One region of the Herbaspirillum sp. C9C3 genome, then DNA from elsewhere that is predicted to be linked to it. Evidence: predicted binding sites of a transcription regulator. Region 1 holds the regulator's gene; each other region holds the start of a gene.

Region 1 (10,764 bases):
TCGCGAAGCGAAAGATGGACAGATTCTGGAGGAGGGCATCACCGAGGCCGGCGCGATTTCTTCCTGGACCGCAGCGGCCACTGCCTACTCGGTGCATGGCACGCCGATGCTGCCCTTCTACATCTACTACTCGATGTTCGGTTTCCAGCGCATCGGCGATCTGATCTGGGCCGCTGCAGACCAGCGGGCGCGCGGCTTCCTGATCGGGGCTACCTCGGGGCGCACCACACTGGGCGGCGAGGGCCTGCAGCATCAGGATGGCAACAGCCTGGTGACGGCAGCGTCGATTCCCAACTGTGTTTCGTACGACCCGGCCTATGCGTATGAGCTGGCGGTGATCCTGGATGAGGGCATGCGCCGCATGATGGAACGCGGTGATGACGTGTTCTACTACATCACTGTCACCAACGAGAACGAGGCTCAGCCAAGTCTGCCGGACGGCGTGCAGGAGGGGATCCTGCGCGGTTTGTACTGCCTGGGTAGCAAGGCGGGTGCGCAGGTGCGCTTGCTGGGCTCGGGCCCCATTCTCAAGGAGGCCGTGGCCGCAGCGGCGCTGCTGCAGCAGCACTGGCAGATCGAGGCCGAGGTGTGGAGCGTGACCAGCTATACCGAGCTGGCACGTGATGGCGTGGCGGCGCAACGTGCACAGCGCCTGTCGGCCAGCCCGGCCCAGCCCTATGTAACGGCGCAATTGCAAGGCAGCGCAGCGCCGGTGATCGCGGTGAGCGATTACATCCGTAGCTTGCCCGAGAGCATCCGCGCGTTCGTGCCGGCGCCGTATGTGACCTTGGGTACGGACGGGTTTGGTCGCAGCGATACGCGGGTGAATCTGCGTGACTTCTTCGAGATCGATGCGCGCTGGATTGCGTATACGGCCTTGTGTGAAGTGTGGGGGGAGGATCGTGCGCGCTTGGAAGACGCGGCGCGGACCTTGGGTATCGATACCGGCAAGCCCCTGTCTTCCACGGTATGAAGCGTGAGAGGCAACAGATGAATGCCGGGCCGCCGGATTGAAAATCTCTCATCTGGCGCGACCCCGTGTTTGCTATAGTGAAAACCGCCCGTGCATCACGGGCGGTTTTTTATTGCGCCGTGATGCGCATCGTCCATGACATACCGTGAGTGAGGAGTACACACGATGGCTGCACCCAAACGTATTGCGCTGGTGACCGGCGCAGGTTCCGGCATCGGCCGGCAGATCACCCTGGCGCTGCTGCGCGAAGGCTATGGCGTGACGCTGGCCGGACGTCGCCAGGAGGCGCTGGAAGAGACGGTCAGGCTGGCCGCTGAACACGCTGCCCATGCGCTGGTGGTGGCGGCCGACGTGACCGATCCGGCGTCGGTGAAGCAGCTCTTCGCCAGGACGCGCGAACGCTTCGGGCGGCTGGACATGCTGTTCAACAATGCCGGCATCTTCGCCCCGCCGGTGTCGCTGGAAGAACTGAGCGTGGAGCAGTGGAAGGCGGCGGTGGACATCAACCTGACCGGGGTTTTCCTTTGCACCCAGGAAGCCTTCCGCATCATGAAGGAGCAGTCGCCGCGCGGTGGCCGCATCATCAACAATGGTTCGATTTCGGCGCATGCACCGCGTCCGTTCTCGGCATCCTATACCGCGACCAAGCACGCCATCACGGGTCTGACCAAGGCCACCTCGCTGGATGGCCGCGCCTATGACATCGCCTGTGGCCAGATCGATATCGGCAATGCCTCCACCGACATGACCACCCTGATGAAGAAGGGGACGCTGCAGGCCGACGGCTCCACCAAGGTCGAGCCGACCATGGATGCCGAACACGTGGCCCGGGCCATCCTCTACATGGACAGCCTGCCGCTGGAGGCCAATGTGCAGTTCATGACCGTGATGGCGACCAAGATGCCCTATATCGGGCGGGGTTGAGCCGGCTTTCCTTTGCCAGATGAAGAAATGGCCGCAGTGATGAGCTGCGGCCATTTTTCTGAAGCGGTGAAAGGCTTGATCCTCTAGCCGATGAACAGCGCAGGACCCACGCCAATCTGAGATATTTGCAATCCGGCGTCGGAAGAGATGTTGCGGGACACGAAGAGCGTCAGCCCGGATTGCCCTTCATGCCCTGCCACTCCGGCGTCAACTGCATGGAAATCCCGAACATGTCCAGCACGCGCCCCAGCGTGTGATCCACCATTTCTTCCATGGACGCAGGGCGCTGGTAGAAGCCGGGCAGGGGCGGGAAGATCACGCCGCCCATTTCCGTGACCGACGTCATGTTGCGCAGATGGGCCAGATTGAACGGGGTCTCGCGCACCATCAGCACCAGTCGGCGGCGTTCCTTGAGCACCACATCGGCTGCACGGGTGATGAGATTGTCGGAGAGGCCATGCGCCACGGCGGCCAGGGTCTTCATCGAACAGGGCGCCACCACCATGCCGGCAGAGGCGAACGAGCCACTGGCGATGCACGCGCCGACATCGCGCACGTTGTGCACCACATCGGCCAGCGCTTCCACATCCTTGCGCCGCATGTCCAGTTCCTGGTGCAGATTGAGCACGCCGGCTTCGGAGACCATCAGATGCGTCTCGACCTGACCATGCTTGCGCAGGTGTTCCAGCAGCCGGACACCATAGATGGCCCCGGTGGCCCCGGTGATCGCAACGATCAGGCGCTGGCGGGGCTGACTGGAAGAAGCACTCATGCGCGCTCTACGGGGCAGGGCAGACTCAGCCCTTGATCAGGGTCTGCAGCTCGCCCGAGGCGTACATCTCGCTCATGATGTCGGAGCCACCGACGAATTCACCCTTCACGTACAGCTGGGGAATGGTCGGCCAGTTCGAGTATTCCTTGATGCCCTGGCGCACGTCGGGGCTTTCCAGCACGTTGACGGTGACGATGTTCTCGGCGCCGCTGGCCTTGAGCAGCTGGATGGCCTTGCCGGAAAAGCCGCATTGCGGGAACTGTGCAGTGCCCTTCATGAACAGCACCACAGGGTTTTGGGTCACGGTTTCTTTGATCCAGGATTGGACGTCGCTCATGGCTGTGCCTTTAAAAATGGGATTGCCCGACATTATAGGGAAAAGCCGGCAGGCGCGTTGAAATCGGCAGCACGCCATTCGTCCGTCCGAGCCGGCGGGAAATTGCATCAAGGAAATGATTTATACCGTATGCAGTTTCCTCTGGGCAGTAGATGAGGGTGCTGCGCAAGACATTCAAGCAGAGCGGTGAACAATGTTGACTGCCGGGTTTGCCGGGCAGTCGCCCTGCGTAATGATTTATATGTTTTTCACAGGCATCGACAGATGCTGTGGCCCCAATGAAAAAGGGCGCTTGCGCGCCCCTTCCTCGTGAAATCCGGCTGGCTTTCTCAGCAGCCCTGCAGGCTGCGAGGTGGCTTGCCGTTGGTGTCCTGGCTTATGCCGCTCCGGCTACCGCATCCTCGGGCGTGTCGTCCGGCAGGCGCTTGGCAATGGAGTGATGCTCCTGCAACTTGTCCTTGTGCTTGATGACCTGGCGATCGAGCTTGTCGATCAGGGTGTCAATGGCAGCGTAGAGGTCGTGTGCGATGCTTTCCGCATGTAGATCCTTCCCCTTGATGTGGACGTTGATTTCCGCTTTTTGGCGCTTTTCCTTTTCTGTGAGTTTATCTACGCTCAGGATCACGCTGACGTCGATCACGTTGTCGAAATGGCGCTTGATACGCGAGAGCTTGCTTTGCACGTATTCCCGGATGGCGGGGGTCAGTTCGAGGTGGTGTCCACTGATGGTCAGATTCATACAAGACTCCTATCGTGAAGTCACTGGAGGTTCGTGCAATCGATCCTGCTGCAGCTGTACCACGGGCACGGTCTTCGTGTCGGATGGCGTGGGCATCAGTCGGGATGCTTGCCTGAACACAGCAACGGTACTGCAGAAAAACTGAGGAAAAACTCAGAGGGACTTGCGGAGATTGACTGGCGGAATCTTCAACACTTCGCGGTATTTGGCGACTGTGCGTCGCGCGACCACCATGCCTTGTTCTGCCAGCATATCCGCAATCTTGCTATCGGATAATGGGGTCTGCGGGTTTTCGGCTCCTATCAACTGTTTGATCAGCGCCCGTATCGCGGTGGAGGAAGCTTCGCCTCCGGTTTCAGTCGCGACGTGGCTACCGAAGAAGTATTTCAACTCAAACATACCATGCGGAGTGAGCATGTATTTCTGAGTCGTCACGCGAGAGATGGTGCTCTCGTGTAGACCCAGTGTATCAGCAATTTCACGCAGCACAAGGGGGCGCATGGCCACTGCACCATGGGAAAAGAAGTTTCTTTGACGTTCCACAATAGCCTGCGCGACGCGCAAAATCGTATCGAAACGTTGCCGCATGTTCTTGATGAGCCACTTGGCTTCCTGCAACTGCGAGGACAGCGAACCTTCGCCCTTGGCCTGCTTCAAGGCACTGGCGTACATCGCATTGACGCGCAGCTTGGGCATGACCTCATGGTTGAGCATGACCTGCCAGCCGTTCTTTGTCTGCTTGACAATCACGTCCGGCACCACGTAGTCCGAGGCGTCACGCGCGAATTCGGCACCCGGATGCGGACGGCACTGGCGGATCACGGCCTGGGCTTCACGCAGGTCTTCGTCGTCACAATCGAGGGCCTTCTTGATCTTGTTGAAGTCGCGCTGGGCGAACAGCGGCAGGTAATCCTCAACGATCCTCAGCGCCAGCTTGCGCGTGACAAAGGGGATCTTGGGCAGGCGGCGGATCTGCAAGGCCAGGCATTCGCCGGCACTGCGCGCGCCCACGCCGGCCGGGTCCAGGCTCTGCAGCAGCTTGAGCGAAATCGACAGCTCTTCCATGTCGATACCCAGCTCTTCAGGCAGGCGCGCGAGGATGTCCTCCAGCGGTTCTTCCAGATAGCCGCTCTCGTCGAGCGCATCGGTGAGCAGTTCCAGCAGCGCACGATCGCGCAGGGTGCGCGCAGTCACGCGGATCTGTTCCAGCAGGTGTTCGCGCAGGGTCAGTTCATGGGCTTCCAGCTGCGGGCGGGCATCGTCGTCATCGGGTGACTTGCCGCTGCGGGCGACGTCATCGAAGCTCCAGTCGGCATCACCGGTGACACCGGTGTCCGGATTGTTGTCCTGGTACTCGAAGCTGGAATCGCCATCGCTGGCAGCGGGCGTCGCTTCGCCGCTGTTTTCATGAGGGGTGTCGGCCACGCCACTGGAAGGCGAACTGGAGACGGCACCGTCGGCCAGCAGACGCACCGAATTGTCGAGAGCGTCATCGAGACGCTCCAGCAGGGGATTGTCGGAGAGGATCTGTTCCAGTTCCTGGTGCAGTTCCAGCGTCGACAGTTGCAGCAGCCTGATCGACTGCTGCAGTTGCGGCGTCAATGCGAGGTGCTGCGAGGTACGTAACTGGAGCGACTGTTTCATCTGTCTTTCTGAAAGCGGCGTGGCCCGCGGGTTGCTGTGCCTGTCGTTGCGTGATGCCTGGGTGTCGGTGATGCTCGATACGTAGGGCGACTGTGCTGCTTACATGCGGAAGTGCTCGCCCAGATAGACGCGGCGTACCGACTCGTTGGCAATGATCTCTTCCGGATTGCCGCTGGCCAGCACCGTGCCCTGGTTGATGATGTAGGCGCGATCGCAGATGCCCAGCGTCTCGCGCACGTTGTGGTCGGTGATGAGCACGCCGATGCCGCGCTCCTTGAGGAAGCGCACGATACGCTGGATCTCGATCACCGCAATCGGGTCGATACCGGCAAACGGTTCATCGAGCAGCACGAAGCGCGGATCGGTGGCCAGCGCGCGAGCGATCTCGACGCGTCGGCGCTCACCGCCCGACAGTGACAGGGCCTGGCTTTCGCGCAGCTTTTCGATCTGCAGTTCGTGCAGCAGGTTGTTGAGGCGGCCCTCGATTTCATCGCGCGAGAGCGGCTTGCCGTCTTCCTGGCGCAGCTCCAGCACGGCGCGGATGTTGTCTTCCACCGTCAGCTTGCGAAACACCGAGGCTTCCTGCGGCAGGTAGGACAGGCCCATGGTGGCGCGCTTGTGAATGGGCATGCGCGAAATGGGCGCGCCATCCAGGTCGATCTCGCCGCCATCGGAGGGTACCAGCCCCACGATCATGTAGAACGAGGTGGTCTTGCCGGCACCATTGGGGCCGAGCAGGCCGACCACTTCGCCGCTGCGCACTTCCATCGAGACATCGCGCACCACCTGGCGCGCGCCGTAACTTTTCTTCAGGCCGCGAACGACCAGCGAACTGGCTACCATCCTTACTGGTCCTTTCCGTTCTGACGACGCGCTGCCGGCTGGGCCGGTGCTGCGGGCTGGGCGTCCGTGGCCGGCGGCGGGTTCTTGGGCTGGATCACGGCCGTGATGCGGCCCGCGCCCGGCTTGCTCTGGCCGCTGGCAGTGTTGTTGACCGAATAGAATTCGGCGCGGCTGTCATAGGAAATGAATTCGCCGTTGACTTCATCGGTGATGCGGTCGCCGTCCATGCGCTGGATGTGGGCGCGCTGGAACAGCTTGGACACTTCCGTCTGCTCCGAATACTCGATGCGCTCGGCCTGGCCTTCGATCCACAGATTGGGGCCGCCGTCACGCTTCTGGCGGAAGGTTGCCAGCGCACCAGGCGCGGCATACAGCACCGCATTTTCATAACCGTACTGATCGGTCGTCAATACCACGCGGCCGGCCTTGATGATCAGGGTGCCACGTGTCATCACGACGTTGCCGGTGAAGGTCTTCACCTGGCGCACGTCGTCATAGACCATCTGGTCTGCCTCGATGTTGGTGGGCTTGGTGGAGTCCGCCTTCTCGGCGTTGGCCACACCGCACACGGCAGCCAGCATCAGCATCGGCAGTAAGAGTGAGCGTTTCATTGGTTTCCTGTCTGTTCGATTCTTGGCGTTCTTGTCCGGGACTGAACCGGCTTAGCGTTTCTTCGGTGCGGGCTCGTAATAGCCGCGTACATTGCCGAGCAGCTGCACCACCTGCGTCGCATTGTTGGCCACCATGCCCACCCCATTGAGGCGCGTGGTCCCCATGGTCATGGCGACCGGCTTGTCGGTCTTGACGATTTCATCATCGGGTAACAGCAGCAGGTATTGCGAGACCAGGTGCATTTCTTCGCGGCCCTTGTAGGGCGCGCGGATTGCATTGGCATTGCCGTACATGTGGATCTGGGTCTGGTCGTCGGTGACCCGTGCGGTATCCGAATAGAGCTGCATGGGCGCCTGATTCTGGTCCAGGTTGTGCACCACCGGCTTGGTGATCTCGAAGGAGTCATCGCTGGGGAAGTGCACCATCTTGACGCCGGAAACGTCATAGCGCGGCAGGCCGGTCGGACCCATCTTCACGTAGCTGAAGTTTTCCAGATAGTAGTCGGGTTTGCCGCGCGGACGCTGCGCCGGCTGCTGGTCGCCGGAGGCGCGCATGACCTGCATGACCCAGAAGCTGCCCAGGGCCGCCGCGATCAGGATCACCAGGATCACCGCCAGGCGGATGCGTTCGGCCTGGCGTTCGCCGCTGCGCCCGCTCATGCCAGGTACGGCGCCAGCGCCGCCTCGTAGTTGCCTTGTGCGGCCAGCACCAGGTCGCAGATCTCGCGCACCGCGCCATGGCCGCCGGCGGCCTGCGTGACATAGTCGCTGCGCGATTTCACCTCACGATGACCGTTGGCCATGCAGGCCTTGAAACCCACGCGGGTCAGCACCGGCAGGTCGATGATGTCGTCACCCAGGTAGCCGCACTCCTGCGGGGTGAGCTGTACTTGCTGCAGCAATTGCTCGAAGGCCTGGCGCTTGTCATGGATGCCCTGGAACACATGGGCAATGCCCAGGTCGCGCGCGCGGCGCAACACGTAGGGAGACTGGCGCGCGGTGATGATGGCGGCGGCGGTACCGTACTGCTGCATCATCTTGATGCCGTGGCCGTCGAGGGCGTTGAAGCGCTTGAAGACTTCCCCCTCGTCGCCGTAGTACAGACCGGCATCGGTCAGTACCCCGTCGACGTCGAAGATCATCAGGCGGATCGCGGCCGCCTTGGCGAGTGCAGCAGCGGGCAGGGTGCTGGCGAAGGCTGGCGCGTTCATCAGATCACCTTGGCGCGAGTCAGGTCGTGGATGTGCAGCGCGCCCGTGAGCACGCCGTCCGCATCGGTGACCAGCAGCTGGTTGATGCGGAACTGTTCCATGAGCTGCACCGCGTCCACCGCCAGTTGGTCCTGCTGGACGGTCTGCGGATGGGCGTGCATGACATCGGCGATACGGAATCTGGTGAAGTCCGTACCGCGCTCCAGCAGACGGCGCAGGTCGCCATCGGTGAACACGCCGATGGGCCGGAATTGCTCATCGACCACGGCGGTCATGGCCATGCCCTTGCGCGTGATTTCCATCAGCGCGGCCGAGAGCGACACATCCGGACGCACGGCGGGAATCGCTTCGCCGCTGCGCATGACGTCGCGCACGTGGGTCAGCAGGCGCCGGCCCAGTGCACCACCGGGGTGGGAGCGGGCAAAATCCTCCTCGACGAAACCGCGTGCGTCCAGCAGCGACACCGCCAGCGCATCGCCCATGGCCAGGGTAGCCGTGGTGCTGGCCGTCGGGGCCAGGTTGAGGGTACAGGCTTCCTTGGCCACGCCGACGTTGAGGTGCACGGCGGCCAGCCTGGCCAGGGAGGAGTCGTCGTTGCCGGTCATGGCGATGATCACCGTGCCCATGCGCTTGATGATGGGAACGATGGCCAGCAGCTCGGCCGTTTCGCCGGAATTGGAAATGGCGATGAAGACATCACGTGCCGTCACCATGCCCAGGTCACCATGCGCGGCCTCGGCCGGGTGCATGAAGAGCGCGGGGGTACCGGTAGAGGCCAGCGTGGCGGCCATCTTGCGGCCGATGTGGCCGGATTTGCCGATCCCCGAGACGACGGCGCGGCCTTCGCATTGCAGCACGGCTTGCACGGCCCGCGCCAATGGCTCGGCGCTGTCGTCGCGCAGGCGGTCTTTCAGTGCCAGGATGGCATCGGCTTCGATCTGCAGGGTCTGGCGTGCCAGGTCGATGGCGCGACGGGCAGCCCCGGCCGAAAAAGATGCAGGCGTGGTTTTGTCATCGGTTACACTCATAACCGAAGTATAAACGAATTAGCAAAGCAAAAAACTTGCCAGATGTAAGGGAATGCTGCCGGATTTGATGCCAAGCGCCGCGTTGCGTCGCACCGCAGCACCGCAGCCACGGGGGATTCCCGGCCCAGGACGGGGATGGCGAATGGCATCGCAACAGGGGCAGAGGGTACTCTGCGGTAGTGAATAACTCTGCTGTTGTGGCGCTACACGTATGAATTCTACGGCGTTTCTTCTGGTCGCCGCCCGGTATTTTCCTTCACTCTGCACGCTGGCTGGATGAACTGTCATTTGCTGGTGCGTTGCCAATTTATTCACATCGAACCCCGCCGTCTGCGGCGGCTTTTGACAAGAAACCCAACAGCAATGTTTTCCGGACTGGAACTGACCCTTTTCCTTCTGGCTGCGGCGGTGCTCGGCGTGGTCGCCTTCCGCATGATGCAGCTGCCGCCCATGCTGGGCTACCTGGTCGTGGGCATCATCATCGGCCCGCACGGTCTGGCCTTTGCCGAGGACAATGAAACCACCCATGCCCTGGCCGAATTCGGCGTGGTATTTCTGATGTTTTCCATCGGGCTGGAGTTTTCGCTCTCCAAGCTCTCGGCCATGCGCCACATCGTCTTCGGCCTGGGCGTGGCGCAGGTGGCCGCGACCATCGCCACCACCATGCTGCTGGGCTGGGGGGCGGCGATGGTGTTGCCGCAGTTCGCCAACGTGAGCTGGCAGGCGGCCTTCGCGCTGGGCGGGGCGCTGACCATGTCCTCCACGGCCATCGTTTCCAAGCTGCTGACCGAACGGCTGGAACTGGAAACCGAACACGGTCGCCGCATCCTCGGCGTGCTGCTGTTCCAGGACCTGGCGCTGGTGCCGTTGCTCATCGTGGTCCCGGCGCTGGCCAACAATTCCGGCAACATCATGGTCACGCTGGGCTGGGCGGTGGGCAAGGCGCTGGTGGTGCTGGCGCTGCTGCTGTTCTTCGGCAGCAAGCTCATGCGCGGCTGGTTCCGCATCGTGGTCAAGCGGCGCTCGCAGGAATTGTTCATGCTCAACCTGCTGTTGATTACGCTGGGTGCGGCATGGATCACCGAGAAGGCCGGCCTGTCGCTGGCCCTGGGCGCCTTCATCGCCGGCATGCTCATTTCCGAGACCGAGTTCAAGCACCAGGTGGAAGAAGACATCAAGTCCTTCCGCGATGTGCTGCTGGGCTTGTTCTTCATCACCATCGGCATGCTGCTCAATGTGCGTACGCTGGTCGATCACTGGTTCCTGGTGCTGCTCCTGCTGACCGGACCGGTGCTGCTCAAGTTCGCCCTCATCGCCGGACTGGCGCGCCTGTTCGGTTCGACCACCGGCGTGGCGCTGCGCGTGGGCCTGGGCCTGGCGCAGGCGGGGGAATTCGGCTTCGTGCTGTTGAGCCAGGCCGGTGGTCTCAAGCTGGTCGATCCCATGCTCATTCAGGTGATCCTGGCGGCGATGGTGCTGTCGATGCTGGCCACGCCCTTCATCCTGGCCAAGTCCGATGCCATCGTCATGAAGTTCTCCGCCAATGAATGGATGTTGCAATCGCTGGCCCTGACGCAACTGGCGACCCGCACCATGGGTGTGCAGAAGCACGTGATCATCGCCGGCTTCGGCCGCAGTGGCCAAAGCCTGGCGCGCCTGCTGGAAGAGGAGGGTATCGCCTA
Region 2 (10,764 bases), on a different contig from region 1:
AGCGTGGTCGCCACCCCCAGCTTGAATTCAGCTGGCACCGAGGATCCCAGCCACTTCTGCGCCAGCGCGATATCGGGAATGGCGATACCCTTGATGCTCCCTGCGGCGATGCGCCCCTCCCGTTCCAAGCTGGCGATGTCGAGTTCATAGGCAATCATGCGCCGCCCCATTGCCGAACTCCTGACTGCTCCCTTGGCCTGGTGATAGGCATCACTCCTGGTCTGCTGCCGATTCGTCTTCAGTTCGATGCCTTGGGCTTTAGCCTGTTCAATCGCCCAGCGCGACACATCAGCAGCACTCATGTTGCTGGCCTTGATCGTCACTCCCGCCAGCAGATGCACGTGGATCATCGCCAGAGAATGCGCCACGCCCCGGCTGGCGTCATTGAGACGCTTGCCGATCACATTGGCCGTCGTCAGTGCAAGGCGGTCGATCAGCTGCGGTGCGTACGGGGTGGCGTCAAGCCGGGCTACGGCCCCCTTGTAGAGATTGAGGATATTTTCGAACTGGATATCGCTGCCCTTGAGTTGCGACTCGGTGGCTGCAATCAGGTCTTCCTGGTTGTAGAGGAGCGCGCGTCCATACAGATTGGCCGGATCGGAGAGACTGCTCCGGGACAGCCAAAGCGCCAGCTGATCCTGACAAGCTTGCGACGCAACCGCCTTGCCGATACATTGCGCCAGCGACTCGCTGTAGGCGTGACCGCTGCGAATGTCGTTGACATCATGTACGCCCTCCATCCAGTTGGCCAGTTGCTCGCTCTTGAGCCATGCGACATGGGCTGTCACCAGCTTGAGAAAGCGGGGCTCGAATGCCTTCAATGCAGCGTCATAGATGGCGGGAAACGCTCTGAGCTTTTGTTGGTCCAGCGTCGGCTTGCCATCATCATGGGTCAATTCATGCCAGGCCTCATCTTCGGCCGCCTGTTGGCGCGCTGCCTGATCAACGCCATATTTCTTGCGCTTCTCGCTCTGCTTGCGGGCGTAGCTTGCAGGGCCGCCAGCCTGGACGACGCGCCATACAGTCTTGAGGCTGCCATAAGTATCGCCGTCAGGATGGTTCTCCGCCATCTGCGCCACCTTGGCGTCAAACACGACAGCATTGCGTGCTTCACGCCGTACCCCTTGTTCGGTCATCGCCAGCAGGTCGGCGATGGTCTTGGCCTGGTAGAGCTTTTCATCGAAACCGGCCGCAAGGCCCGGAACGCACAGTTCGCTCAGGTCATTGACGAGGCCCACCGGATCATTGATGGCGACCACGTAACCCTTGTGATGCGGGGCCTGGGCGGCCATGATGTCGGCCATCTTGCCAGCCCATGCGTGACGCTTGTTCTCCTCTGCCGGCGGCGTGTTGCTGAACGAAAAGGCCCGCGCCATCTCGCCCGTATCAGCGGCAAAATGAGCCACCTGTTCCTTGCAGGCGTTGAACTCTCCCGCATGCGGTGCCGTACCAGCCAGCATGGCCGCCACATCGATGCACTGCATGTGCTTCCTGCGCCAGCCCGTTTCGCTGACTTTCTTTTGCAAAGCCTTGGTCCAAGCCGTATTGGACCAGCCTATCCATAGCCGGGTAGCAGGATCGTGGGGCGTATGGGCGATGTCGACGCAATAAGCCCGTACGATTTCTCCGGGGTCCACGCAGGAGAAGGGTATGCGCCCCGGATGGGGAGGGTTGTATTCCAGCGGAAAATTCCACAGATGCCCGGTAGGCATCACGACGTAGGCCTTGAGCCGTGCGCGACACTCGTCGTAGGCATAGAGATAGCCGGGCCTTGGAGCCCGCAAGGTATAACGTGCTTCGCCGATCTGCCGGGGCGCGCCTTCGATTCTGAAATTGCCGGAAATCGCAGGCACAGCCTGCGCGCCATACGGACTGGCCACGGCATAGCGGACCGGATAGATCAGCAAGCCTTTTTTGTCGCAATAACTGCATGTCAACATCGCTGCGTTCCTGTTGAATCATCAGTCCCTCCGGCACTTGACCAGTACAGGCTGAAAAGAAAAACGCAGATGTTTGCATGACGACATGCTCACGTCTGTTGAAATACTACGAGAAATCCCAAGCATTTAATGTTGAGCACACGCAGTCGGCCAATATGCTCAGAAGAAAAAAACCCGGACGCTCTTGGACGCCCGGGCATCAAACCGCGGCAGGTCGGCTTCCACGCCCGCCTGTCCGTGGTCAACAAACAAATGTCGCACCCGGCGGCTCACCCCGCACAGCGCAGCGACAGGCCACCATCGACGATCATGTCCAGCCCCGTGATGTAGCGCGCGTTGTCGGAAGCGAGGAACAGCGCGGCATGCGCCACATCCCAGGCATCCCCCATGAAGCCCATCGGACACTGTGCATTGCGCCTGGCGCGCATCTCTTCGACATCGCCGCCATAGGAGGCCTTGAGCGGTTCGCGGATCATGGGCGTATCCATCATGCCGGGCAGCACGCAATTGGCGCGGATGCCCATGGGCGCATACTGCATCGCCACGTTCTTGGTGAAGGCGAGGATGGCCGCCTTGGTCGCGGTATAACCCAGGTAGGGAAAACCGATCCAGCGCAAGGCCGCCAGCGACGAGATATTGACGATGGCCCCCTTGCCCTGCCGCTCCATGATCGGCAGCACATGCTTGTGCGTCAGGAACAGGCTGGTCTGGTTGACCGCCACCAGCCGGTTCCAGCTCTCTTCACTGGTTTCCACCGGGCCGCCCACCTCGGCGATGCCCACATTGTTGTGCAGCACGTCGACCCGACCGAAATGATCCATGGCCGCCTCCGCCATGGCCTTCACATCAGCACTGCGCGAGACATCGGCGGCCAGCACTTCACACACGCCCCCCTCGCTGCGGATGATGTCCTGCGTCTGCATGGCGGCCTCGATGCTGCGGTCCACCGCCAGCACCCGCCCGCCCTCGCGCGCATACAGCACGGCGGCAGCCTTGCCATTGCCCCAGCCCGCGCCGACCGAACCGGCGCCGGTGACGATGATGGCCTTGCCTTGCATGAGCTTGTCCATGCACGTCCCCTCAGATTTCCAGTACGCCGCCGGCGACGAAGCCCCCATCGACCGGTATCACGTGGCCGGTGATATAGGCTGATTCTTCAGCGGCCAGATAACAGACGGCCGAGGCGATCTCATCGGTGGTGCCATAACGGCGCATGGGGACCAGGCGATAGTAGCTCTGGCGCGTCTGCTCCGAGTGCATGGCCTGGGTCATGGGCGTATCGACCGGACCGGGCGCAACGCTGTTGACGGTGATGCCGTATTGCGCCAGCTCGATGGCCATCTGGCGCGTCAGTCCGATGACGGCGGCCTTGGAGGTGCCATAGGCGGTGCGCCCGGCGCCCGCACGAATGCCCGAGATGGACGAGATATTGACGATGCGTCCCCATCCTTGCCTGAGCATCAGACGCGCCGCCTGCTGGCCTGCCAGCAGCACGCCGGTGACGTTGACGTTCATGGTCTGCAACCAGTTCTCCAGCGGATAGTCGAGGAAGGAATAGGTGCGTGCCACGCCGGCATTGTTGACCAGCACGTCGCAGCGCCCATAGTCCTTCTCGATGTGGGCGAAGGCCTGCGCAATCGACTCGGGGCTGCCGAGATCCATTTGCAGCGGGGCCGCCCGATGGCCGGCGGCCACCAGTGCGTCGGCGGTCTGGGTGGCCGCCTCCAGGTTGATGTCAGCGACCAGGACGATGTGCCCTTTGGCCGCCAGTTGTTGCGAAATGCTGGCGCCGATGCCCATGGCTCCGCCCGTCACGAGCGCCACGCGGGCGCCGCTCTCATTGCGATTCATATTGTCTCCGTGGATTGGGACGGCCCCGCAAGGAGGTGGGGCCGCCGTTTTTAATTAGGGCAGGTCAATCATGGAAGCTTCCCGATCGCTCGGACGACTGGTGAGGGGATCAGAGGAAACCGATGGAAATCCAGGGCACGAAGGCCACCACCAGAAGCGCCACCACCAGCGCGGCCAGATAGCCCCAGACCCGGTTGAAGACGCCGTCCGGCGACACCTTGCCGATGGCGCAGGCGGCATAGAAGCCCACACCGAAGGGCGGTGCGAACAGGCCGATGCCCATGGACAGGATCACCACCATCGCGTAGTGCACGTCATGCACCCCCAGCGAACGTGCCACCGGGAACAGCAGCGGCCCGAACAGCACGATGGCGGGAATGCCTTCCAGCAAACTGCCCAGCACGATGAAGATGACGATGGTGATCAAGAGGAACCCGACCCCGCCTCCCGGCACGCCCTGCATCAGACCCACCAACTTGGCCGAGAAGCCCGACTGCGTGAGCGCCCAGGCCATCGCGGTAGCCATGCCGATGATGAGCAGGATCGCACCCGACAAGGCGGCGGACTCGACCAGCATCGGATAGAGACGCCTGAAGTTCAGGTGCTTCAAGAACAGGTGCATGATCAGCCCGACCACTACCGTATAGGCCACGCCGATGGTGGCCACTTCGGTGGCCGTGGCGACCCCCTCGATGACGGCCACGCGGATCAACATGGGCAGCGCCAGCGCCGGCAGCGCGGTGATCAGGGTCTTGAGGATGAGCGAGACCGGGGCGCGCTTGACATCCGGCATCGGCTCGCGGCGCGCACGCATCCAGCACACCACGGCGATGGCGATGGTGGCGATGGCCGCCGGCATGAGGCCACCGATGAACAGTGCCGTGATCGATACGCTGCAGACCGCGCCGATGGTGATCAACACCAGGCTGGGCGGAATGGTCTCGGTCATGGCGCCGGAGGACGAGAGCAGTGCCACCAGTTCTTCCGGCTTGGAGCCGCGCTTCTTCATCTCGGGGAACAGCGCCGGAGCAATGGCCGCCATGTCTGCCGCCTTGGAACCGGAAATGCCGGAGACCAGGAACATCGCGCCCAGCAGCACGTATTGCAGGCCGCCGCGCACGTGGCCCAGCAGCGCGGCCATGAAGTCGATCAGGGTCTTGGCCAGGCCCGACATTTCCAGCAACGACCCGAGCAGCACGAACAGCGGCACCGACAACAGGATCAGGCTGGACATGCCTTCGTCCATGCGGCTGACCACGATCATCAGCGGTGCCGTCGTGGCCAGCGCCAGGTACGCCATGGTGGCCGTGCCGAAGGCAAAGGCAATGGGGATGCCACCGGCCACGCATACACCGATGAGCAACACGAAGAACACGATCAGGTTGTAATTGCCCATGCCCAGCAGCATGGGCTTGGCCAGCCACAGTGCGCCACCGATCACGGCCACCACGGCCAGCGCCGACAGCAGCAGGCGCATCGTGGTCATGGCCGCCATGCGCGAGACCGCCGCCAGCAGCATCAGGATGGCGCCAACCGGCAAGGCTGCCGCACGCAAGCCGTCGGGAATTTCCAGGGCCGGTGTGGTGATGGGCATCTGTTCCACCGCGTGGTCCACGGCGGGATGGATCACCATCAGCACGAAGATGCAGACCACCAGCGCGGCCACCGTTTCCAGCCAGATGCGGCCCTTCTCGGAACATTTGTTGATGATGGCGGTGAGCCGCATGTGCTCGCCGCGATCCAGCGCCAGCACCGCGCCCAGCATCGACAACCAGATGAAGAGAATCGAGGCCAGTTCATCGGACCATACCAGGGGATCATGCAGGGCATAGCGGTAGATCACGCCCGTGAGCAGCACCACGGTCTCGGCCAGCACCAGGGCCGCCGCCACCGCGCCGACCACGTGCATCACCATGCGATTGAATGCGACCAGGGCGCGCGCTGCCGGGTTCATGTTGACCGGGGCGCGGTAAGTCATTGCAGCTTCCATCATCAAGCTCCAGCGAAATGGATTCAGGGCGACAGGGACAGCATCGACGATGCCGCCCCCATCGCACCGGGGCTCATGCCTTCACGAGCCCCGGCGAACGGGCCGGTCAGGCCAGCTTGCCGGTGTACTTCTCCAGCAGGGCCCAGGGCTCGTCGCCGAACTTCTTCTTCCACTCGGCATAGAAGCCGGCCGCGCGCAGCTTGGCGCGGAAGGAATCGGCATCGGCATTGTTGAAGGCCAAGCCTTTGCCCTTCATTTCGTCGACCAGCGAATCATTGAGCTTGCGCACGTCGACGCGCTGGTTCATGCCGGCTTCGTTGATGACGCGCGCCATCATCTCCTGCAGATCCTTGGGCAGACGTTCGAAGGATTTCTTGTTGCCCAGGAACCAGAAACCATCCCACATGTGGTTGGTGATGGAGCAGTACTTCTGTACTTCGTAGAGCTTGGCGGTGGAGATGATGGCCATGGGGTTTTCCTGGCCTTCCACGATCTTGGTCTGCAGGGCCGAATAGACTTCGGCGAAGTTGATCGAGGTCGGCGCCGCATCGAAGGCCTTGAACATCGAGGTCCACAGCGGGCTCGGCGGTACCCGCAGTTTCATGCCCTTGAGGTCGTCGGCGGTCTTGATGGGCTTGGTGCTGTTGGTGATCTGGCGATAGCCGTTGTCCCAGATCTTCTCGAAGGCGAACAGCGTGGAGCGGGCTTCGATCTGCTTGCGTACGTGTGCGCCCAGTTCGCCATCCATGGCGGGCCAGACCTGGCTGTAATCCTTGAAGGCAAAACCGATGCCGGAAATCTGCGCAGCAGGCACCAGCGTACCCAGAATCAGCGGCGAGAGCGTGAAGAAATCAATGGCACCGGCACGCACCTGCGAGAGCATGTCGGTGTCGGTACCCAGCTGGTTGTTGGGGTAAAGCTGCAGTTCGATGCGGCCCTTGGATTGTTCCGCGATGGCGGCGGCCATTTCCTTGGCGCGCGCATTCATCGGGTGAGTGACCGGCAGATTGTTGGCGTACTTGAAGGTGAACTCGGCCGCATGGGCCGACGTCGATACCAGGCCGGTAGCGGCAGCCGCCGAAGCGACCGAGGCGGTCTTCAAAAAATGGCGGCGCGTGAACTTGCCAGTGGATTGTTCCATCTGCTTGTCTCCTGTTTGTCTGTTTGTAATTTTGAACATTGCTGAATCCGGCACGACCACACAGGGCCGCCAGATCGGGCGTGCAGCTCCCTGTGCCGGGTGGTCAACACTGCCTGTGCAGCGATAGAGCAAGTTGGATGCCAAGCCCCCCGATGCTCCCGCGGCGGCGTGGCAGTGTTCCCTCCTCATCGGCACTGCGCCTGTATTCTCTGCGATAAGGGCGGCCCAGTACAAGCACGCAATCACGCTGGCCAACATTTATTTGTACGCATCCTTGCTGCGACACCTGTCGCAGGACTGTCGCTACAGTGTCGCAACCGTCGACACCTGTGCATGCTGCCCACCGGCAACAAACGCTTCTGCCTGGCTGCTGCAGCGCAATGATTTACGTTAACGTAAAGTACGTGCTATCTTCATGCGGTCGGTGGAGGCTGCCCTGTCCGCTCCGGTTTTTCCCGCATGTCGGGAATGACAGGGAGGGCCTGACGGACACCTCAGCCCCCATCAACATCAACAACAAAGCGAGACCCGGCGCGGCTTTGCGCCGGACCGCCCAGGAGACGGGCAAGATGCAGGCCGGCGCATGGCAGCGGTTTGGCCGGCAACGGTTGTGCGATGCCCAGGCCAGGGATGCTCGACACCGGCTGCATGCGGTGAAGCGAGCGGTCCTGCGCGTGGCACCGATTTTGCATATTGCCCCTGTGTGTAACAACGGAGCGCCCCTGCTCCATCGACCCCGTCCAAGACGGAAACAAGGACACCCCATGACTGTTTCTGCATCCTCACCCTGCATCACCGGCTGGAACCATTCGCAATTCGGCAAGCTCGACGGCATCGATCCGGAAGTGCTGATCGGCCAGGTCGCCAAGGCCGCCATCGAGCACGCGGGACTGCAACCGGAAGACATCGATTCGATCCACTTCGGCACCTTCAATGCCGGTTTCCTGTACCAGGACTTTCCTTCCTCGCTGGTCATGAACACGCTGCCGCAACTGCGCTTCAAGCCGGCCACGCGCCTGGAGAATGCCTGCGCCACCGGATCGGCGGCCATCCATTCGGGCCTGCAGGCGATCAAGGCCGGGCAATCGAAGCACGTGCTGGTGATCGGCTTCGAGAAGATGACCGAGCTGGCCACACCGCAGGTGGGCGAGGTGCTGCTCAAGGCCTGCTACGCCAAGGAAGAAGCGGGCATCCCGGGCGGTTTTGCGGGCGTTTTCGGCAAGATCGCGCAGAGCTACTTTGACCGCTTCGGCGACCAGTCCGACGCGCTGGCGCAGATCGCGGCCAAGAATCACAAGAACGGCATGGTCAATCCCTACGCCCACATGCGCAAGGATTTCGGCTTCGAGTTCTGCCGCACGGTCTCCGAGAAAAATCCCTTCGTGGCCGGACCGCTCAAGCGCACCGACTGCTCGCTCATTTCCGATGGTGCCGCCGCTCTGGTCATCAGCGCCGCCGATGTGGCCAGGTCCATGCCGCGTGCCGTGCAGTTCCGGGCAGCGGTGCATGTCAATGATTTCCTGCCGCTGTCGCGTCGCGACCCGACCCGCTTCGAGGCCGCCGAGCTGGCCTGGAAAAAAGCGCTGGGTGAGGCCAGCCTGAGCCTCAATGATCTGTCGCTGGTGGAAACGCACGACTGCTTCACCGTGGCCGAGTTGCTGGAATACGAAGCCATGGGCCTGGCCCCGCACGGCCAGGGCGCGCGCGTGATTGCCGAAGGCATCACCGCCAAGGATGGCAAGCTGCCGGTCAATCCCTCGGGCGGGCTGAAGTCCAAGGGCCATCCGGTCGGCGCTACCGGGGTGTCGATGCACGTGATGGCAGCCATGCAGGCGTCCCATGATGCGGGTGACATGCAGATTGCCAATGCGCGCTATGCCGGTGTGTTCAACATGGGCGGTGCGGCCGTGGCCAACTATGTGAGCATTCTGGAGCGTGTGAACTAAAAGCGCATGTGATGCGCCGGCGCGCCGTCCAGCCGTGAGCTGGCGGCGCGCCGCATGAAGTAATGTGCAAAAAAACGAGAACAAGACAGCACGCCAATTTCCTTTAGAAAAATCGGGACGAGTGAGACGATGTTAAGCAAAGTGATGAACCTGGGCCGCCTGCTCTCGGATGTGGCGCGCCGCTTTCCGGAAGAGCCGGGACTGATCCTGGCACAAGGCGCCGCCGATGGCAGTGACCGCCTGATCTGCTGGCGCGAGATCAATGCCCGCGTCGATGCGCTGGCGCACGCCCTCACCCGTCGTGGCGTCAAGAAGGGCGACAAGATGCTGGTCCACTCACGCAACAACCAGCAGATCTTCGAGAGTGCCTGGGCCGCCTTCAAGATGGGCGTGGTCTGGGTGCCGACCAATTTCCGCATCACGCCGCCCGAGGCCGCTTATCTGGGCCAGTCCAGCGGCGCCTGCGTGATGCTGTATGACCGTGGTTTCGCGCAGTATGTCGACGCGGTGAAATCCGCCTCGCCGGCACTCGAACACGTGGTGGCCCTGGCCGACGCACGGCCGGGCGAACTCGATTACGAAGCGCTGGTGGCCGATGGCAGCGGCGAGTCCTTCCCCGAGGCCGAAGTCGATTACGACGATCCGCTGTGGTTCTTCTACACCTCCGGCACCACGGGTCATCCCAAGGCGGGGATGCTCTCGCATGGCCAGATGGCCTTCGTGGTCACCAATCACCTGGCCGACCTGATGCCGGGCCTCACGCATCAATCGCGCTCGCTGGTAGTGGCACCGCTGTCGCACGGCGCAGGCGTGCATGCCGTGGTCAATACCGCGCGCGGTGCGGCCAGCATCCTGCTCTCGTCCGAACGGCTGGTGGTCGAGGAAGCCTGGCAGCTGGTGGAGAAATACAAGGTGGACAATCTCTTCACGGTGCCCACCATCGTCAAGATCCTGGTCGAGGATGAGTCCGTCGACCGCTACGACCACAGCTCGCTGAAACACGTCATCTATGCCGGTGCGCCCATGTATCGCGCCGACCAGGTCCACGCATTGAAGAAGCTGGGCAAGGTGCTGGTGCAGTATTACGGCCTGGGCGAAGTGACCGGCAACATCACCTTCCTGCCGCCTTACCTGCACTTCGAGGATGACGCCCATCCGCAGGCGCGCGTAGGGACCTGCGGCATGCCGCGCACCGGCATGCAGATCGCCATCCTCAATGACGACGGTCAGGAACTGGCCCCCTTCGAGACCGGCGAAATCTGCGTGCGCGGACCGGCCGTCTTCATGGGCTATCACAACAATCCCGAGGCCAATGCCAAGGCCTTCAAGCATGACTGGTTCCATACCGGCGACCTCGGGCATGTGGACCGGGATGGCTTCCTCTACATCACCGGACGCTCTTCGGACATGTACATCTCGGGCGGCTCCAACGTCTATCCGCGCGAGATCGAGGAAGCCCTGCTGACGCACCCGGCGGTCTCCGAAGTGGCCGTGCTGGGCGTACCCGATCCCAAGTGGGGCGAAAGCGGGCTGGCGGTGATCGTCTGCAAGGCAGGTCAGCAGGTCGATGGCGAAGCCTTGCTGGCGCATCTGGAGACGCGCATCGGCAAGTACAAGTGGCCACGCCGTTTCGTCTACTGGGACAGCATGCCCAAGTCGGGCTACGGCAAGATCGTCAAGAAACAGATCAAGGCGCTGCTGGAAGAGCAGGGCGACTACCGTCTATGAAACTCTCCAGCAAACCTGGCGAGACCACGGCCAGCGCCGGTTTCCTGGCGGTGCGCAAATTCCTTCATGCAGGCCAGCCGAGCTATCCGCGCACGCTGGACCTGGAGGCCGACCCCGCCGAGGAACTTCGTATCACCCTGCAACCCGGCACCCCGGTCGGCCCGGCCT
Region 3 (10,764 bases), on a different contig from region 1:
GCACCAACGTATGGGCCAGCGTAGCCAGTGCCAGACCACTGCCGATCAGGATCAGCGGAACGGCGGTATGCCAGCGACGTTCGCCAGTACGGTCGGAATGACGACCCCACCACACCATCAGCACCGAAGCGATCAGGTAGGGAATCGAATTGACCAGCCCGGTCTGCATCACTGTCAGGCCGAAGGACCTGAGCAACTGCGGCTGCCATACGTTCAAGACCGAACCGGCCGCCGAGGCGCAGGAGCACACCAGCGCCATGCCCCATACATGCGGCTGGCTGAACAGCTTCCACAAGGGGATATGCTGCTTGGCGGCACGGCTGGCGGCCTCACGGTTCATGGTTGCGACCAGCCACTGGCGCTGTTGCTCATTGAGCCAGCGAGCCTGGTCGGGACGATCCGTCAGGAAGGACAGACACACCAGCCCCAGCAACACCGTCGGCAGGCCCTCCAGCACGAACAGCCAGTGCCAGCCCCGCAATCCGCCGATACCATCCATCTGCAGCAGCAGCGCCGAGACCGGCGAGGCCACGAAGCTGGCCGCCGGAATGGCCACCATGAACAGCGCCACGATACGGGCACGATAGGCCGAAGGCACCCAGTAAGTCAGGTACAGCACCACACCGGGGAAGAATCCGGCCTCCGCTGCCCCCAGGATGAAGCGCACGAAATACAACGACGTCGGCCCCTGCACCAGCGCCGTACTGGCAGAGATCAGGCCCCAGCTGATCATGATGCGGGCCAGCCACTTGCGTGCGCCGAACTTCTGCAGTGCCAGGTTGCTGGGCACTTCAAAGATGAAGTAGGCGATGAAGAAAAGGCTGCTGGCAAAGCCGAACATCTTGGGTGACAGACCGATATCCTGGTTCATCTGCAAGGCCGCCATACCGATGTTGCCACGGTCGATGAAGGCAAACAGGTAACACAGCATCAGGAAGGGCAACAGGCGCCAGGTCACCTTGCGTACGGTCTCGCTCTCGAGCCGCTTTTCGTCTTGGATTGTCTCCATGTCTCTCTCTCTCGGAAGTCGGGTGCCGCCTGTGTCGGCGGCTGGCCCAGGGTCATTATGGATCAGGCGGCAACCGCCTGAGCGTTCAGAACGGCCAGCACGTTACTGGCCGCACCGGTGCCCATGGCGATATAGGCATCTGCGGTCACGCCGCCGATGTGCGGGCTGAGGATGGCATTGCCGACGTTTTGCAGGGGATGCGGTGCAGTGAATGGTTCTTTTTCGAAACTATCCAGTCCGGCCGCGCGCAGCCTGCCCGAAGCCAGTGCGGCAATGAGCGCCTGTTCATCGATCAGCCCGCCACGGGCCGTATTGACGAGGATGCTGCCATCCTTCATGCAGGCCAGCGACTGCGCGTTGATCATGTGCTTGTTCTCGGGCGTGAGCGGGCAATGCAGCGAGACCACGTCAGACTGCGCAAGGAGCGTATCGAGATCGACCAGCTGTACGCCTTGCGGGGCCTGAGCGGCATACGGATCATGGGCCAGCACCGGCATTTCCAGCGCAGCTGCAACGGCTGCCACACGACGACCGATCGCGCCCAGGCCCACCAGTCCAAGGGTGCGCCCGCGCAGCTCCACACTCTTGTGGGTGGATTTGTCCCAGTGCCCTTCCCGCATGCGCTGGTCCAGCCCCACCACGTTCTTGGCGCAGGCCATGATGAGTGCCCAGGTGTGCTCGGCCACGGCCGGGGCATTGGCGCCCGCCGCTGCCTTGACGGCAATGCCGCGTTGCTGCGCCGCCTGGCTGTCGATGGAATCGATGCCCGTGCCATGCTTGGAAATGACGCGCAAGCCTGGAGCCGCATCCATCACGCGGGCGCTCACGCCGCCATAACGCACGATGATGGCCACCGGCTGGTGTTGTCGGGCCAGCGCGATCAGATCATCCTCGGTCGGCTTGGCACCGGCATAGACCAGTTGATAGTCCCGCAGCAGCTCGACCGCCTCCGCTGCCAGGTCGACACCGGTGACGATCACCACCTCCTTGTTTGCCGCGCTCACAGCGTTTCTCCTTCTGCCAATACGCCACCCTTGCGCAGTGCGCCCTCCAGCCATGTCGGACGCAACGGACCACCGCCACGGATCTCGGAGAGGCGCTTGGTTTCATCGGCCACCTTCTTGGCCGCAGCAGCCAGCAGAGATGCCGCTTTCTCGCGCTCGACCACTACCACGCCATCGGCATCGCCCACGATCAGGTCTCCCGGTTGCACCGCCGTGCCACCCACCGAGATCGGCCAGTTCACACGGCCTGCAATGTTCTTGGTCGGGCCATTCGGATTGGTGCCCACGGCATAGACCGGAAAGCCGATCTCGCGCAGGGCTTCAGTGTCACGCACCGAGCCATAGATGATGATGCCGGCCAGGCCGCTGGCCTTGCACTGCGAGACCATGATCTCGCCCATCAGCGCACAGGTCTCATCGCCCTTGCCATCGATGACCAGCACGTCGCCCGGCTTGGCGATGGCCATGGCGGCGTGGATCATGAGGTTGTCACCCGGACGGACTTCCACGGTCAGTGCCGGTCCGGCCACGCGCATGGTGGGCGACAGCGGCGCCACTCGGCTGCACAGGGTGCCGCGACGACCGGCCACATCGGCCAGGATGGAAGCGGCAAATTCCGATGCCTGGGCCACGACGGCGGCATCGACGCGGTCGAAATCGCGGATGAAATCAGGTTGGGAGCTCATGGTGATCCTTTGATGAAAACGAAGAGGAAGCCCACGCTCAAGCGTGGGAGTACATGGGCAGGCCGGCTACCGGCACGTCGGCGCGCAGGATGGATCCGGTCTGGGATTCGGTGATGAAGAGGCTCTTGCCATCCGGTCCGCCAAAGGCCAGGTTGGTGGTCGAAATACCGGCTGTGGAACGGATGCGCAGCAGCGGTTCGGCAAACTTCGACAGGCGCCAGATGGAGCCGAAGCCGGTATGGGCGATATAGAGACAACTCTGCGCATCCAGCGCCAGACCATCGGGCCCGGCCATACCGCCGTGCAGGTTGGCGAACACGCCGACCTTGCCGACCACACCGTTGTGATGCAGCGGGATGCGCCAGATCTGCTGCGCCCGCGTCACCGCCACCAGCAGGTGATTGAGGACCGGGTCATGGACGATGCCATTGGGACTGGGAATGGTGTTGATCAGACAGCTCAGCTGACCATCGGGCGCGAGACGGTAGACGCGACCGGTGGCGTCCTGCAATCCGGTCTGACCCTGGTCAGTGAAATAGATCTCGCCACCGGGTCCGAACACCAGATCATTGACACCCTTGAAGCCTTCCGAACCGACCGTCTCCAGCAGTGGCGTGACACTGCCGCTGTCGGGATCGAGCTGTACCAGTCCGCGCTTGTAGTCGGTGATGACGATACGACCGGTCTTGTCGATCTTCAGGCCATTGGGCCAGCCGTCGTATTCGGTGACCAGTTCCCACTGGCCATCCATGGAGATGCGGAAGATCCGGCCATAGGGAATGTCGGTGACGTACAGCCGGCCCTGGCGGTCGAAGGAAGGACCTTCGAGGAAGGAATCGATGGGCAGGCCGCCCCGGTTGGCATCACCCCAGGCGTTCTTGCGGGGCTTGCGAAAATGCTCGGGCAGGCGCGTGAAGACACCGGCCTCGATCACGGGAGGCGGGGCAAAGAAGCTCATGCTGTTTCCTTGGAAGCGGGAGGAACGCGGGACGGATCACCCAGTGCCAGGGTGATGACGGCACCCAGCAGCAAGGCACCGGCCACGAAGATCAACGGATACGTAAAGCCCTGCGTGGCCTGGCGGATGAAGCCGATCACGGACGGCCCGACGAAGCCGCCCAGGTTGCCGATGGAAACGATCAGCGCCAGGCCGCCAGCCGCCGCACGTCCGGTCAGGAAGCCCGAGGGGATGGCCCAGAAGGTCGCCTGGAAGGAGAGGATGGACGCCACCGCGATGGTAATGGCCAGCATCTTCAGCAGCGGCGTATGCAGGAAGGCCGAGATCGCCAGCGACACGGCCGCCAGCACGATGGCCCCGGCCACGAAGAACAGGCGTCGCTCGCTGCGATTGGCCAGACGCGCCCAGAGAATCATCGCCACCGCACCGACCAGGTAAGGAACGGCCGCGACCAGGCCAACCTGATGCGATGGCAGGCCGAACTCGCGGATGATCTGCGGCAGCCACAAGCCAATGCCGAGGGAACCGATGATGCCGCAGAAGTTGGCAGCGGCCAGCGCGAACACACGCCAGTTGGTAAAGGCATCCTTGAGCTTGTTGCCATGACGGGCGGCCAGGACGTTCTGTTCGGTGGACAGGGCATTGTCCAGCCACTGCTTTTCGTCAGGGGTGAGCCAGGCAGCCTTGGACGGGCGATCCGGCAACAGGAACAGGCACAGCACGCCCAGCAGCACAGCCGGCAAGGCTTCCAGCAAGAGCAGCACCTGCCAGCCCTGATAGCCCCACATGCCGTGCAATTCCATCAGAGCGCCCGACAGCGGCGAGCCGATGATGTTGGCGATCGGAATGCCGATCAGGAAAAAGGCCGTGGCCTTGCCGCGCCAGGCACCGGGGAACCACTGCGTGAAGTACAGGTAGATGCCCGGCGTGAATCCGGCCTCGGCCATGCCCAGCAGGAAGCGCGCCAGAGCAAAGCTCTTGGGACCGACCACGAAGGCGGTGGCCATCGAGATCAGGCCCCAGGAAATCATGATGCGCGAGATCCACATGCGGGCGCCGAAGCGATGCAGCGCCAGGTTGCTGGGGATCTCGAAGAGAAAATAGCCGATGAAGAACAGCCCCGCCCCCAGACCGAACTGCGACGGTGTCAGGCCCAGATCCTTGTTCATGGTCAGCGCGGCGAAACCGACGTTGATGCGATCGAGGTAGCTGACCACGTAGCACAACAGAATGAAGGGAATGAGACGGCGCAACACCTTCTTCATGATGGCCTCTTCGCTGACGACGGGTGTAGCCACAGCCGCTGCTGCGGGAGAAATGGAAACCTGCGACATGGGCGACTCCGTCAGAATTGGTAAAGGCGAGTGGGGTTGTCGACCAACACGGTATGCACCATCGCGTCCGAACCCAGCCAGGCCGTCATGACATCGAGCAGGCGTGCATCGTCGGGCTTGTGTTGCTCGGTCGGATGCGGCCAGTCGCTGCCCCACACCAGCTGGGACGGCGCCACTTGCAGCAGGGCGCGCGCCAATGGTGCGACGTCCTCGTAATCGGGGGCGCCACGCTTGCTGTGGAGATAGGCGCCGGAGAGCTTGACGCTGGCGCGCTGCTCGCGCATCAAGCCGGTGACGAAATCGAATACCGGATGGGTCGGGCCGGCCTGCAGGGGAATGCGGGCGAAGTGGTCGAACACCAGAGGCACCGGGAGCTTCGATAGCAGCGCACGGTTGTTCAGCAGGACCTCATTGGGCATGTTGACCTGAAGATGCCAGCCCAGCGGCGCCACACGGCGTGCCAGCGGCTCCATCATCGCAACGCTGGTGACCGACCCCAGCGCCAGGTTGAAGCGCAGTCCGCGCACTCCGGCGTGATGCAGGCGCTGCAGTTCGGCGTCGCTGACCTGGTCATTGACCACGGCCACGCCACGGGCGACATTGCCCAGTTGTGCCAGCGCATCGAGCATGCAGCTGTTGTCCACGCCATAAGCCGAAGGGGTCACCACGACGTTGCGCGTCGTACCCAGTCGCTGTTGCAGATGACGATACATGGCCACGGTGGCCGGCGCATGCAGCAGCTTGGCGCCGGGCGCCCATGCGAAGCGCGGGTCGTAGATGTGCATGTGACAGTCGCAGGCATCGGCCGGCAGACGGCTGGCGGCGTGTTCGCTGCCGGAGGAATGGGCATAGGTTTCGGATTGCGCCAGCGCCAGCGGCAGGTATGTCGCGGCCCCGAGGCCAAACGCGAGGTGCGCGCTGCGCCGCAGGAAATGGCGCCGAGAAGGCAAGTCTTGCATCGTACTGGTCTCCATGTTGTCGTCACCGCCGAGGGCGAGTGTTCTTGTTTGGAGGGCAGTCTACGTGCGGGAATATTTAATGTATATTTGCTTTTATTTTTGAATTCATAACTTTCAGGAATGAATCATGGACTTCCGTGATCTCAAGTATTTTGCCGTCATCGCCGAGGAAGGGCATGTGGGACGGGCTGCCGAACGGCTCTACAAGACACAGCCGGCGCTGACCAAATGTATTGATCGCCTGGAAGAACAACTGGGTGCACCGCTGTTCGAACGCGTGGGGCGCGGCATCCGCCTGACCGCGGTGGGTGAGGCCCTGCTCAACCGCGCGCGGCGCATCAGCCTGATGATGGACGAGACCGCCCGCGAGATCGGCGACTATGCCCACGGGCGCGAGGGCAACATCCGCCTGGGCTGTATCCCCACCCTGGCCGAGCACATCCTGCCGGGCATCTGCCAGCAGCTGCTGGCGGAGGCGGAGAAGGTCACGATCGATCTGAAGGTCTCCATGAACGACGCCCTGCTGGAGGGATTGAAGGCGGGAGAACTGGATGTGGTGCTGGGGCCGATGATCCAGGATGACGAAGTCTTCCATACCGAAGAGATCATGCGCGACGAGATGGTCGTCATGGCCAGTCCGAATCATCCGGTCTTCGACAGGAAGATCAAGCTGCGCCACCTGCTGGACTATCAATGGGTGCTGCCCGCGCAATCGGTCCTGAGCCGCCAGTGGCTGGACAACGTGTTCGACCGCCATCACCTCCCCCGCCCCACGGTCCAGATCACCCCGACCGTGCTGAACATGATCATGCCGCTCATCGAGCGCAGCAACCTGCTGGGCTTTGCCTCCAAGCTGAACCTGCTGGCCGGGCGCGGCCATCTGCGCGAAGTGGTGCTGAAGGAGACCACCATGCTGCGCCGGATGGGACTGACCTACCGGCGCGATACCTATCTCTCGCCGGCGGCACTGAGGCTCATCAAGATCATTCGCGGCACTTCGCTGGACTAACATTTCCAGCCCTTCCGAAAATTCAGGCTCTGGCACATTTCCTGCTTGCCCAGAAGTGTTGCAGCGGCGCCGCGCCGTCTCATCCGGCTCTCGCCGCACTGCAACAAATCCATTACCATGCGCCCCAGCGGCGGCTGTCGACGATTGAAGGCAGCTGCACACCGTTGGCTGTACCGGCTTACCCGCCGACCTGGCCAGCGACGTGACGCGTTCGTTATCCACGATTGATGATTGGTATTGCCATGACGACTTCCACTGCGGATTCCTCGCCCTCCTCGCCCATTGCCGCTGCGCCCGCCGCACGTGCCAGTACCGCGGCCCTACCTGCCGTGCGCCACAGCTGGATCGACAACCTGCAAGGCCAGCTCTTCGGTGTGGTGATGATCGCCTTCGGCATGTCCATGCTGCACAGCCTGGGCCTGATCATCGGTCAGATCGCCGGTGTGGCCTTCCTGGTGACCTATGCCACCGGCATCAGCTTCGGCATGGCCTTTACCCTCATCAACCTGCCCTTCTACCTGCTGGCCGCCCTGCGCATGGGCGCCGCCTTCACCTGGCGCACCCTGGCCGCCGTCACGGCAGTCTCGGTACTGACCAACGTAGCCGGCAACTACATCAGCTACAGCCACCTCGATCCCGCCGTCGGGGCAGTGCTGGCCGGACTGTGCGTGGGCATCGGCCTGATCGGGCTGTTCCGCCACCAGGCCAGCTGCGGCGGCATGAGCATCCTGGCCACCTACGTGCAGGAACGCACCGGCTTCAAGGCCGGCTGGCTTCTGATGGGCTTTGACCTGGCGCTGTTTGCGACGGCGGCCCTGTTCCTGCCGATGGATCGCGTGTTCTATTCGCTCATCGGCGCCATCACGATGAACCTGTTCGTGGCGTGGAATCATCGCTACGAATGGTATATCGCCCGCTAAGGAGCGGATGCCGGGCAAGTCGATTCCATTACAATCCGGGGATGCAGCGCCATTGCATGAAACTTGCTGGCGCTGAGGGTCTCCCTGATTCTTCGTCCTGCCGTCCATGAGCCAAGTCCTGAACTACCTGATCACCGCCCGCCGCTGCGAAGTGGAGGAACTGCAACGCCTGGCTCGCACCTGCCAGCTGGTACTCACCGTGGGCAAGCTGATTCATTGCCTGCAGCAGGAACGCGGGGTCTCCAACATCTATCTCGGCTCGCGCGGCGAGCGGGATGCGCAAGAGTGCCAGGAGCGCGTAGCGGCGAGCCAGGCGGCACGGTGTGAATTCGATACCTGGCTGGAATCCACCGAGCACGACAACGCTCTCTCCAATGGCGCGCGTCTCTACACCCGCATCGCCTTCGCCCTGCATGCACTGGACGGGCTGCCCAAGCTGCGCGCCGATGTGGTGGCCCTCACCTGTACCCCGAGCGCCAGCTACGAGCGTTTCAAGACGGTGGTGGGCGCCCTGCTGGCGCTGGTGTTTGAAGCGGCCGATGTGGCCGTGGACCCCGAGATATCGCGTCTGCTGGTGGCGCTGTTCAACCTGATGCAGGGCAAGGAATTTGCCGGACGCGAACGGGCCGCCGGTGCTGCCGCGTTTGCCATGGGCAAGATCACGCGCGAACAGGAACAGACCATCGAAACCCAGATCGAGATGCAGGAACAGGCCCTGCGTCGTTTCGAATCCTTCGCCGAAGGTTTCCGCAACGAGTGGAGCGCCATGCAGGCCACCCTGCCGCTGGCCGATCTGGAAAGGCTGCGTCGCAAGCTGCTCACCGCGCATGGCCGTCCGCTTGATCCCGAACTGGCCGATGCCTGGTACCAGTGCTGCTCCACCCGCATGGATGGCCTGCACCGGGTCGAGATCCATCTGGCCAACTACCTGCAGTCGCAATGCAGGGACAAGATCGCCGAATTGCAGAAGGAACTGGACCACCAGGGCCAGCTCTTCAGCCAGGATGATGCACTCGATCCATTGGCCCCGCTGGTCGCCTTCCCCTCCAGCCTGGAAGACCAGGCGCTGCCGGACCAATCGCTGCGTACCGGGGTGGGGCCGCACCTGACCCACTCCATCGTCGACATCCTGCGCACCCAGTCCGAGCGCCTGCAGAACCTGACCCAGGAACTGGCCACCGTGCGCGAGAGCCTGGAAGAACGCAAGCTCATCGAGCGGGCCAAGGGTGTGCTGATGATGAAGCAGGGCCTCAACGAAGAAGCCGCCTATCGCCTGCTGCGCAAACACGCCATGAACCAGAACCGGCGCATCGCCGAAGTGGCGCAGGCCATTCTCTCGCTGACCGAAATCCTGCCGGACGCCTGACCAGGCGTCCGCCCTCCCCGGTCACTCACGCCGCCAGCAGGCGGTTTTCGATCTGCCGCTGTCCGACCAGTGGCCTTCCATGTGCGCGCTGCAAGGCATCGGCCACGCCCAGCAGTGCCTGGTCGGTGAAGGCCGGGCCGAATACCGTGATGCCCCAGGGCAGGCCGTTCTTCATGAAGTTCATCGGGGTGGCGACGGCCGCGTAGTCCAGCATGTTCATGAAATTGGTGTACCAGCCCAGATCCGAATTGCGCTGCACCGGCTGCTCGTGCAATTCCTCCAGGGTCACCGGACGCGGATAGGCAGGCGTGACCACGCAATCGACAGTGCTGAGGATGCGGTCGCATTGCACCTTCAGTTGCTGCAGGCGATATTGTGCGCGGAAGGTATCGACGGCGCTGTACTGCGGTGCCTTGCGCAGCACGTCGCGAATCACCGGGAGGATCTCCTCAGGCCGTTCCTGCAACAGCGCTTCGATGGTGCTGTAGCGCTCGGCCACCCACGGGCCCTCGTAGAGCAGGCGCGCTGCCTCCAGAAAGGGGCTGAAATCGATGGACACGGGTACGCCGCCGATGGCCTCCAGTTGTCCCAGCGCTTCCACGAACAGGACCGGACTCTCGCTGCAGCCGAGGAATTCCAGCTGGCGCGGTACTCCCACGCGCAAGCCCTCGCGTGGCGCCTGGAAGGCCGCTGCATCATTGTGCGGCAGGTTGGCCCTGCTGTATTCGTCGCGCTCGTCGGGCTGTCCTGATTGCGTGCAAAGCGCCAGCAGCTGACTGGCTTCGGCTGCCGTGGCGGTGAAGAAGGTCACGCAATCCAGCGTACGGCAGGCGGGCACTACCCCGGCGGTGGAGAGCAGTCCCTTGGTCGCCTTCAGTCCGACCAGATTGTTCAGGGCGGCAGGGACGCGGCCACTGCCGGCCGTGTCAGTGCCCAATGCAAAGCTGCTCAAACCCAATGCCACCGCCAGCGATGAACCGGAGGACGAACCGCCGGAAGGATAATCCGGATGCACGCTGTTGCGGCAGGCGCCATAGGGCGAGCGGGTGCCGTTGAGACCGGTGGCGAACTGATCCAGATTGCATTTGCCCATCGGCACCGCACCGAGCGCGATCAGTTGCGCTACCAGGGTGGCACTCTCGCGCGGTACGTAGCTGAAGGCCGGACAGGCCGCCGTGGTGGCAATACCCGCCAGGTCGATGTTGTCCTTGATCGAGAAGGGCACACCATACAGCGGGAGGCTGTGCGGGGATTGCCGTTCCAGCGCCTGCAGGTAGGGCTCGGTCTCTTCCTCGCTCAACAGGTGGAGGTAGAGCCGGTATTGCGCATTGAGTGCGATGGCACGCTCACGCAGGCGGCCGATCACGGTGCGCGGGGACAGGCTGCCATCGCGATAGGCCGTCGTGAGCGCATCGATGCGCAAGTCGAAAGGATGGATCATGCGGCCTCCTGTTCAATCTCTTCCATGACCAGCACGCACTGTCCCGCACGTACCGGACTGCCCGGCTGCACCCGTACT

Evidence for each region. Region 1 encodes sigma-54, which starts transcription at its own class of promoters, with help from an activator protein. Its sites were predicted from a motif close to TGGCANGNAANCTGCTTT; they were not measured.
Region 2: HNO82_RS18285 (acetyl-CoA acetyltransferase) is a predicted target of sigma-54. The motif match lies at 7,598-7,615, and genes of this name have one in related genera.
Region 3: HNO82_RS12265 (nitrate regulatory protein) is a predicted target of sigma-54. The motif match lies at 7,932-7,949, and genes of this name have one in related genera.

What each region holds. Positions count from the first base shown of each region.
Region 1 covers NZ_JABFMQ010000017.1:76,144-86,907, reverse strand. Annotated here, with positions in the region: gene mdeB (alpha-ketoglutarate dehydrogenase) at 1-973, shown strand, start outside; gene HNO82_RS16050 (SDR family oxidoreductase) at 1,139-1,897, shown strand; gene HNO82_RS16045 (UbiX family flavin prenyltransferase) at 2,067-2,669, opposite strand; gene grxD (Grx4 family monothiol glutaredoxin) at 2,695-3,006, opposite strand; gene hpf (ribosome hibernation-promoting factor, HPF/YfiA family) at 3,383-3,745, opposite strand; gene HNO82_RS16030 (RNA polymerase factor sigma-54) at 3,899-5,389, opposite strand; gene lptB (LPS export ABC transporter ATP-binding protein) at 5,489-6,232, opposite strand; gene lptA (lipopolysaccharide transport periplasmic protein LptA) at 6,235-6,843, opposite strand; gene lptC (LPS export ABC transporter periplasmic protein LptC) at 6,895-7,503, opposite strand; gene HNO82_RS16010 (KdsC family phosphatase) at 7,500-8,054, opposite strand; gene HNO82_RS16005 (KpsF/GutQ family sugar-phosphate isomerase) at 8,054-9,082, opposite strand; gene HNO82_RS16000 (monovalent cation:proton antiporter family protein) at 9,446-10,764, shown strand, end outside.
Region 2 covers NZ_JABFMQ010000024.1:1,061-11,824, forward strand. Annotated here, with positions in the region: gene HNO82_RS18260 (T6SS effector BTH_I2691 family protein) at 1-1,940, opposite strand, end outside; gene HNO82_RS18265 (SDR family NAD(P)-dependent oxidoreductase) at 2,210-3,010, opposite strand; gene HNO82_RS18270 (SDR family NAD(P)-dependent oxidoreductase) at 3,021-3,791, opposite strand; gene HNO82_RS18275 (TRAP transporter large permease) at 3,901-5,784, opposite strand; gene HNO82_RS18280 (TRAP transporter substrate-binding protein) at 5,888-6,922, opposite strand; gene HNO82_RS18285 (acetyl-CoA acetyltransferase) at 7,687-8,868, shown strand; gene HNO82_RS18290 (acyl-CoA synthetase) at 8,980-10,596, shown strand; gene HNO82_RS18295 (PPC domain-containing DNA-binding protein) at 10,593-10,764, shown strand, end outside.
Region 3 covers NZ_JABFMQ010000011.1:18,197-28,960, reverse strand. Annotated here, with positions in the region: gene HNO82_RS12305 (MFS transporter) at 1-1,009, opposite strand, end outside; gene HNO82_RS12300 (hydroxyacid dehydrogenase) at 1,072-2,067, opposite strand; gene HNO82_RS12295 (RraA family protein) at 2,010-2,699, opposite strand; gene HNO82_RS12290 (SMP-30/gluconolactonase/LRE family protein) at 2,737-3,657, opposite strand; gene HNO82_RS12285 (MFS transporter) at 3,654-4,991, opposite strand; gene HNO82_RS12280 (amidohydrolase family protein) at 5,003-5,950, opposite strand; gene HNO82_RS12275 (LysR family transcriptional regulator) at 6,078-6,959, shown strand; gene HNO82_RS12270 (YitT family protein) at 7,202-7,879, shown strand; gene HNO82_RS12265 (nitrate regulatory protein) at 7,986-9,245, shown strand; gene atzF (allophanate hydrolase) at 9,271-10,686, opposite strand; gene uca (urea carboxylase) at 10,683-10,764, opposite strand, start outside.